Regions from separate parts of the Halopseudomonas sp. Lyrl_26 genome, predicted to be linked through region 2. Evidence: predicted binding sites of a transcription regulator. Region 2 holds the regulator's gene; the other holds the start of a gene.
The links. The regulator LexA, encoded in region 2, represses DNA repair genes until DNA is damaged. The targets are predictions, from matches to a motif close to CTGTNTNNNNANACAG.
Positions count from the first base shown of each region.

Region 1: the regulator LexA is predicted to act here: its motif matches at 2,479-2,494, upstream of recA (recombinase RecA).

Region 1 covers NZ_JAYJLH010000009.1:21,664-25,849, forward strand. Annotated here, with positions in the region: gene mutS (DNA mismatch repair protein MutS) at 1-1,782, opposite strand, end outside; gene VF673_RS11320 (CinA family protein) at 1,904-2,422, shown strand; gene recA (recombinase RecA) at 2,564-3,601, shown strand; gene VF673_RS11330 (regulatory protein RecX) at 3,616-4,059, shown strand; gene VF673_RS11335 (TOBE domain-containing protein) at 4,173-4,186, opposite strand, start outside.
Region 2 covers NZ_JAYJLH010000001.1:425,790-429,975, forward strand. Annotated here, with positions in the region: gene topA (type I DNA topoisomerase) at 1-911, shown strand, start outside; gene VF673_RS02095 (DUF6586 family protein) at 916-1,410, shown strand; gene VF673_RS02100 (hypothetical protein) at 1,477-1,716, shown strand; gene VF673_RS02105 (SOS-induced cell division inhibitor SulA) at 1,757-2,245, opposite strand; gene lexA (transcriptional repressor LexA) at 2,257-2,865, opposite strand; gene VF673_RS02115 (TetR family transcriptional regulator) at 3,040-3,702, shown strand; gene VF673_RS02120 (L,D-transpeptidase family protein) at 3,772-4,186, shown strand, end outside.

The DNA of each region.
Region 1 (4,186 bases), on a different contig from region 2:
CACCTTTTCCACCACCGGGTGACGTCCCTGCTCGATGCACAGCTGGCCGCTGCCCTCGACGAACTCCGGCCGGCAGTAGTCCAGGGTTACCGCCCGTTCGGCCAGACAGCTGAGCACGTCCAGCTGGGCCAGGGCTGCGGCGCTGTCCTGCAGGGCGGCCAGATCCTCGTTGAGACGATCCAGCAGCTCGTCGTACAGCTGCTTCTCCCGGGCCAGGGCGCGACTGCGCGCGGACAGGGCCTTGTCCTCGAATTCCTTGAGCTCCGGGGTAATGAAGCGCTCGGCGCCCTTGAGCGTCTGGCGGCGGATGTAATCGGCCGGTGCCTGGGCGCTCTGACCACGGGACAGTTCTATATAGTAGCCATGCACCCGGTTGTAGCCGACCTTGAGGGTCGACAGACCGGTGCGCTCGCGTTCGCGGTTCTCCAGATCGATCAGATACTGGCCGGCGTTCTCGCTGATGTTCTGCAGGTCGTCCAGCTCGCTGTCGTACCCTTCGCGGATCACCCCGCCATCGCGGATCACCGCCGGGGGATTGTCGATGATGGCCCGCTGCAGCAGGTCGGCCAGCTCCGGATAGGTGGAGATGGTCTCGCCCAGGCTGCGTACATGCTGGCTGGGGATGGACTCGATGCAGCGCTGCAGTTCGGGCAGTGCGGCCAGGGCATCGCGCAGTCGCGCCAGATCCCGCGGGCGCGCAGAGCGCAGGGCGACCCGCGCGAGAATCCGCTCGATATCGCCGATGCCCTTGAGTACCGGGTGCAGGTTCTCGTAGTGGTAGTCCTCGATCAGCCCGGCGATGCTGTCCTGGCGTGCGCGCAGGGTCTCCATCTGGCGCAGCGGACGATTGAGCCAGCGCGCCAGCAGGCGGCTGCCCATGGCGGTGGCGGTATGGTCGAGTACATCCAGCAGGGTATTGTCCCGGCCGCCTGAGAGGTTGCAGTCGATCTCCAGATTGCGGCGGCTGGCGCTGTCGATCACCACGCTGTCCTCGAAGCGCTCCTGACTGATGCTGCGCAGGTGCGGCAGGGCGGTGCGCTGGGTCTCCTTGGCATAGCCGAGCAGCGCCCCTGCCGCACCCAGCCCCTGGGTCAGATCGGCGCAGCCGAAACCGACCAGATCCCGGGTGCCGAACTGCTGGGTCAGGGCCTTGAAGGCGCTGTCCTGATCGAACTCCCAGGGCGCGCGGCGACGCACCGCACGCCGGCGTTCGATGGGGGTATCGCTCTCCCAGTCATCCGGGATCAGCAGCTCTGCCGGTGCCAGCCGCTCCAGCTCGCCGAGCAGGGTTTCCCAGCCGGACAGTTCCATGACTGTGAAGCGGCCGCTGTTGATGTCCAGGGTGGCCAGGCCAAAGGCGCGCTCGCTGCCGACCAGGGCAGCCAGCAGGTTGTCCCGGCGCTCGTCGAGCAGAGCCTCGTCGCTGACCGTGCCGGGGGTGATGATGCGCACCACCTGACGCTCAACCGGTCCCTTGCTGGTGGCCGGGTCGCCGATCTGCTCGCAGATCACCACCGACTCGCCGAGCTTCACCAGGCGGGCCAGGTAGCCCTCGGCGGAATGAAACGGAATGCCGGCCATGGGAATCGGCTGACCGCCGGAGTTGCCGCGGGCGGTAAGGGTGATGTCGAGCAGGCGGGCAGCCTTCTTGGCATCGTCATAGAACAGTTCGTAGAAATCACCCATACGGTAGAACAGCAGCTGGTCCGGGTGGTGCTGCTTGATGCTGAAGTACTGCTGCATCATGGGAGTGTGGGTAACGGATTTCTCGACGCGGCTCATGAAATTCCCTGAAGCGTGTTTCTGAATGGGGCAGGAAGCGGCATAGTCTAGGCTACAACGGTGCCGGTGCGAAACCGGCATGGCCGGTGAGCCGGCGCTTTCGTCATTGGAGGAGAAACCGATGTCACAGTATGATCCCCTGATCGATTCCGCTGCTGCGCGGCTGGGAAATGCCCTGCGTCAGCTGGGCCTGCGGGTGACCACTGCCGAGTCCTGCACCGGCGGCGGCATCGCCGAAGCCATCACCCGCATCAGCGGCAGTTCCGGCTGGTTCGACACCGGCTTCGTCACCTACGCCAACCACAGCAAGGTCCGCTGGGTGGGCGTCTCCGAGGAGGACCTGCAGCAGTTCGGTGCGGTCAGCGAGCCGGTGGTCCGGGCCATGGCCGAAGGCGCGCTGCTGGCCGCCGAGGCCGATCTGGCGGTAGCGGTCAGCGGTATTGCCGGGCCGGAGGGCGGCACGCCGGACAAGCCCGTAGGGACCGTGTGGTTTGCCTGGGCAGTGCGCGATCGCGGGGTGCTCACGCAGTGCCGGCGGATCCAGGGCAGCCGCCGCGATGTGCGTGCCCAGACCGTACTGCACAGTCTGCAGGGGCTGATTGCCGAAGCCGAGAAGCTGGCTGTGAACCGTTCCGCATGATTGGCCATCCCTGGTTGAAAAGGGGGTAGGCGGGTGCGAGTAACTGTGGAATAATACTGACCATATATACAGTGTTATGCGGTTTCACCTATTCTGAATTTCCCGGGCCGTGCGCGTGCCCGTCTACCGAGAGGATGCACAATGGACGACAACAAGAAGAAGGCGCTGTCGGCGGCCTTGAGTCAGATTGAACGTCAATTTGGCAAAGGCGCGGTGATGCGCATGGGTGACCATGAACGCCAGGCGATTCCTTCTATCTCCACCGGTTCACTGGGACTGGATATCGCCCTGGGCATCGGCGGTCTGCCCCGCGGCCGGATTGTCGAGATCTACGGTCCCGAGTCCTCCGGTAAGACCACCCTGACCCTGTCGGTGATTGCCCAGGCGCAGAAGAAGGGCGCGACCTGTGCCTTCGTCGACGCCGAGCACGCGCTGGACCCGGAGTACGCCGCCAAGCTGGGCGTCAACGTTGATGACCTGCTGGTCTCCCAGCCCGACACCGGGGAGCAGGCGCTGGAAATCACCGACATGCTGGTGCGCTCCAACGCGGTGGACGTGATCATTGTCGACTCGGTGGCGGCACTGGTGCCCAAGGCCGAGATCGAGGGCGAGATGGGCGATCACCACGTGGGCGTTCAGGCCCGTCTGATGTCCCAGGCCCTGCGCAAGATCACCGGTAACATCAAGAACGCCAACTGCCTGGTGATCTTCATCAACCAGATCCGCATGAAGATCGGCGTGATGTTCGGCAACCCGGAAACCACCACCGGCGGTAACGCGCTGAAGTTCTACTCCTCCGTACGACTGGATATCCGCCGCACCGGCGCGGTGAAGGAAGGCGACGAGGTGATCGGCAGCGAGACCCGGGTCAAGGTGGTGAAGAACAAGGTGGCGCCGCCGTTCCGCCAGGCCGAGTTCCAGATCCTCTACGGCACCGGTATCTACCACAACGCCGAGATCATCGATCTGGGCGTGTCCATCGGTCAGATCGAGAAGTCCGGCGCCTGGTACAGCTACAAGGGCAACAAGATCGGTCAGGGCAAGTCCAATGCGGCCAAGTTCCTCGCCGAGAACCCCGAAGTGGCGGAAGAGATCGAACAGGCCATCCGTAACGAGTTGCTGCCCAAGGCCGGCAGCAAGAGCACCGCGGTGGAAGAGAACGTCGATATCGACGGCTGATCGGGTTTTTTGCCGTGTTCAAGCGCAGCCAGCTGGATACCCCCGTGGCCATTCGCAGATCCGCCCTGGATCTGCTGGCGCGGCGGGAGCACAGCTATGCCGAGATGCTGCGCAAGCTCCGTCAGCGCGGGGCAACTCGGGAGATGGCGGAGATCGAGCTGGACCGTCTGCAGGAAGAGGGGTTGCTCAGCGACGAGCGCTTCTGTGAAGCCTATATCCATGCGCGCAGTCAGCGGGGCTACGGTCCCGTCCGTCTGCGTGAGGAGCTGCGCCAGCGGGGTGTGGCCGAAGTACTGATCGAGCGGTACCTGCGCAGTGATCAGTGGGACTGGTCCGAACTGGCGCGGCAGGCATTCGCCAGGCGCTTCCCGGAGGGGCCCGCTGCGGATATCAAGGAAAAATCGAAACAGCTGCGCTTCATGCAGTATCGCGGTTTCGGCGGGTCCTGGCAGGACTGACGGCGTACATTATCTCTGACTACCTACTCCCAGGCGGTTGCGCCTGTACCATATAAAATCTTCTGAACGCTGCTGCTGATGGGGTATGGCGCCCCGTCCGGGGCGCCCCTTGTTCACAGCTTGGCGA
Region 2 (4,186 bases):
GCTTCTATGCCGATTTCAAGCAGAAGCTCGAGGCAGCCGGTTCCAGCGAGGAAGGCAAGGGCATGCGCGCCAACCAGCCCACACCGACAGATATCCCCTGCGTCGAGTGCGGTCGGCCGATGATGATACGGACTGCTTCCACCGGGGTGTTCCTCGGTTGTTCCGGTTATGCCCTGCCGCCCAAGGAGCGCTGCAAGGCGACCGTCAATCTGGTACCCGGTAACGAGGTGGCGGCGGATGACGATGAGGGTGAATCCCGGGTACTGCGGGCCAAGCGCCGCTGCCCGATCTGCTCGACAGCGATGGACAGCTACCTGGTCGACGAGCGCCGCAAGCTGCATGTGTGCGGCAACAATCCCGACTGCAGCGGCTTCGAGGTGGAGCAGGGGCAGTTCAAGATCAAGGGCTATGATGGTCCGGTGATCGAATGCGACAAGTGCGGCAGCGACATGCAGCTCAAGACCGGCCGCTTCGGCAAGTACTTCGGCTGCACCAATGCGCAGTGCAAGAATACCCGCAAGCTGCTGCGCAACGGCGAGGCGGCACCGCCCAAGATGGATCCGGTGCTGATGCCGGAGCTGCGCTGCGAGAAGGTGGATGACGTCTACGTTCTGCGCGATGGGGCCTCGGGTCTGTTCCTGGCTGCCAGCCAGTTTCCCAAGAATCGCGAGACCCGCGCGCCTCTGGTGCGCGAGCTGTTGCCCCACGCCGAGGCGATAGATCCCAAGTACCATTTCCTGCTCGAGGCACCGGTCGCCGATCCGGATGGCAATCCCACCGTGGTACGCTACAGTCGCAAGAGCAAGGAGCAGTACGTGCAGAGTGAGATCGAGGGCAAGCCGACCGGTTGGCGTGCCTTCCATGATGGCAAGAACTGGGTGATCGAGGACGGCCGCAAGGTCAAGGGGTAATCCCGTGGCGGATGAGCTGTATACCCGTACCAATCAGGCGCTGGCCTTTGCCCGGCTGGCGCTGGGTGAATGGCACCAGGCTGCCGCTGCGACGGAGATCGGCGCGGCTACCCGGGTTGCCTATCATCGCGAGCACACCGTCTTTCATCTGTACCGCGGCCTGCTGTGGCTTATCCAGGAGGTTGCCGACGGCTACCGCTGGACCCTGACCGGGACCCAGAGCGTCGAACAGCTGCTGCGCGCAGAACAGATCGAGCGTTTTCCCGGACCTGAACTGGCCGAGCTGGCGCAGCTGAGGCAACGTTCTGACAGCTGGGTTGCGGGTATCCTGTCCGCCTGGCAGCAGCTGCAGGCGCCACCGGCCAGGGCGGGCGCCGCCGGTGCCCTTATCGTCGGTGGGGCTGCGACGCCACCCTGGGGATTGGCGGAGGCCGAGGAGGCGCTGGCGTCATTGCGCGCCCAGGTCGAGCGTTATCGTCAGAACCTTCAGGAGTGGTAGGGCGGGCGTCAGGCTCCCCCGCTGGGGTGTGGTACAATGCCAGGCTTGACTGACAGGAGACATCGAATGCCTTCACCCTTTCTCGAGATCATTGAGCTTGCCGACGGGACGGTTGCCCTGCGCCGTCCGGACGAAGAGGGCAAGCCGCTGTTGATCATTGAGTTTTCCGAGGAAGCCAGGGAATTTCTGCAGGGCAACTATGTCGAGGTGGCCAAGGTCATGATCGGCGCCGGCATGCAGGTTGCCGGGCAGATTCTCGAGGATGATCCGGATCTGGATCTGGATGAGCACCGGGTGCTGCATTGAGCAGCAGTGCCCGGTAACCGCCATTCCGGTCGGGTGAATGTCAGCTGGTAACTTCCATGCGAATATTCAGGCTGGCACAGTGTCCCGCCCGGGCCGATCGGTCCAGCAGCTCCCCATGGTCGGGATCGGACAGCCAGCTGACCACGGTGTGACTGTAACCCAGTTCCAGAATCTCGCAGCACAGCCTGAGTGAATCCATTCCTCGACGGGAGCGGATGATCAGGATGCGTTGCGGGTCCAGTCCCGAGGCCCGCAGCCACTTCTGGCTGATGGGCAGCGGCGGATCAATCAGGCTCAGCCATCCCGGGCTGTTGGCCTGGCTCAGGTCCCGCAGGATGGGTGCCAGCAGCTGCAGGCACTGACGGGGTGAGCCGTGCAGGCCGATCTCGCTGGAGCCGGGGGCTTCATCCAGTCCGTCGTCGTAGCTGGGTGCCTGCGTCAGTGACTGCATACCCGACTGGCAGGCCAGCAGGGCGTTATGCAACAGATCCGGTTGTACTGCTGAACCTTCGTTTCGTGCATACCGCATGGTCTACTCCTTCAGTGGCGAATCACGCCTACGCTCAAGCCTTCGATAATGAGTTCCTGCTCGCCCAGGTCGATCTCGATGGGGGCAAATTCAGGGTTTTCCGCGATCAGTGACACCTTGCGCCCCTGCTTGTGGAAGCGCTTGACGGTGACTTCATCGTCGATGCGGGCCACCACCACCTGGCCATTGCGTGCCTCGCTGGTGCGATGGACCGCCAGAAGGTCGCCGTCCAGAATGCCGATATCCTTCATGCTCATACCGCGGACCCTCAGCAGGTAATCGGCGCGGGGGCTGAAGAAGTCGGGATCGATGCGGCAGTGGTTCTCGATATTCTCCAGTGCCAGGATGGGCGCGCCGGCGGCTACCTGGCCGACGACCGGCAGGCTGTGCTCATCGGCTGCCTCGGCATCATTGGGCAGGCGGATGCCCCGCGATGCGCCGGGGATCATCTCGATGGCACCCTTGCGTGCCAGGGCCTTGAGGTGGTCCTCGGCCGCATTGGGGGAGCGGAAGCCCAGTTCGCGGGCTATATCCACGCGGGTGGGTGGATAACCGTTGCTGGCCATGTATTCCCGGATGAAAGCCAGTACCTGCTGTTGCCGTGCGGTGAGTTTCTGCATCTGGTCCATGCCTGTTTTTCTATACAGTTGCTGTGATTATATACAGCATTTGGCCCGGCGCAACCCCGGGTCGAATTTTGCACTTGGTACGGACTGTGGTAAAAATCTTCTGGTTGACACCCAGCCCGCTTGAAACGTATGTTTCAAACATTCGTTTTGATAGTGGAGTGGTCTGTGGCGCAGTCTGAAACAGTCGAGCGCATTCTGGATGCTGCAGAGCAACTGTTTGCCGAGAAAGGGTTCGCGGAAACCTCGCTGCGGCTCATCACCAGCAAGGCCGGGGTCAATCTTGCCGCAGTCAACTATCACTTCGGCTCGAAGAAGTCGTTGATCCAAGCGGTCTTTACCCGTTTCCTCAATCCCTTCGTTACCAGTCTGGAGCAGGAGCTCGATCGACAGCAGCAGGCAGGGGTCACAGACCCGACACTGGAACAGCTGCTGGAGATGCTGGTGCGCCTGGTGCTGGCGGTCAAGCCGCGCAGCGGCAACGATCTGTCCACCTTCATGCGCCTGCTCGGTCTGGCCTTCAGTCAGAGCCAGGGACACCTGCGCAAGTATCTCGGTGAGGTCTACGGCAAGGTGTTCAAGCGCTACATGACCCTGGTATTGCGCAGTGCGCCGGAGTTGCCGGTGGACGTGCTGTTCTGGCGGGTGCACTTCATGCTCGGCAGCGCCGCCTTCACCCTTTCCAGCATGAAGGCGCTCAAGGCCATGGGTGAGGCCGAGTACGGCGACCGGGCCAGTACCGATGAGATCCTGCGCCAGATGGTTCCGTTCTTCGCTGCCGGCATGCGCGCCGAGCTGGTGAACAACGCCGAGCCCGCGCCGGCGGAGTGAAGCTGCCGGCCGGGGCTTACCTCGCCGGCGCCGATCCGCTATCGTGTGGGTTTTCCCGCGGAGCTGCGCATGTCCCTGGATCTGATCCACATATCCATCGAGCACCAGTGCCTCACCGGCTATGCCGGAGGGCAGCAGGTCTGCCGCTTTCCGGTATCCACGGCACTGGCCGGTCCCGGTGAGCAGCAGGGCAGCGGCTGCACGCCCCGTGGCCGCCACCGGGTGCGCGCCCGTATCGGTGAAGGCCAGCCCCTGGGCGCGGTGTTCATCGGTCGCCGGCCGACCGGTGAGGTCTGGTCCGCCGAACTCGCTGCCGCCCACCCCGAGCGGGACTGGATACTGACGCGGATCCTCTGGCTGTGTGGCGAGGAGCCCGGCTTCAATCGGGGCGGCAATTGCGACTCCCAGCGCCGTTACATCTACCTGCATGGCACCGGGGATGATCAGCCCATGGGCATCCCCCTGTCCCACGGCTGCATTCGCC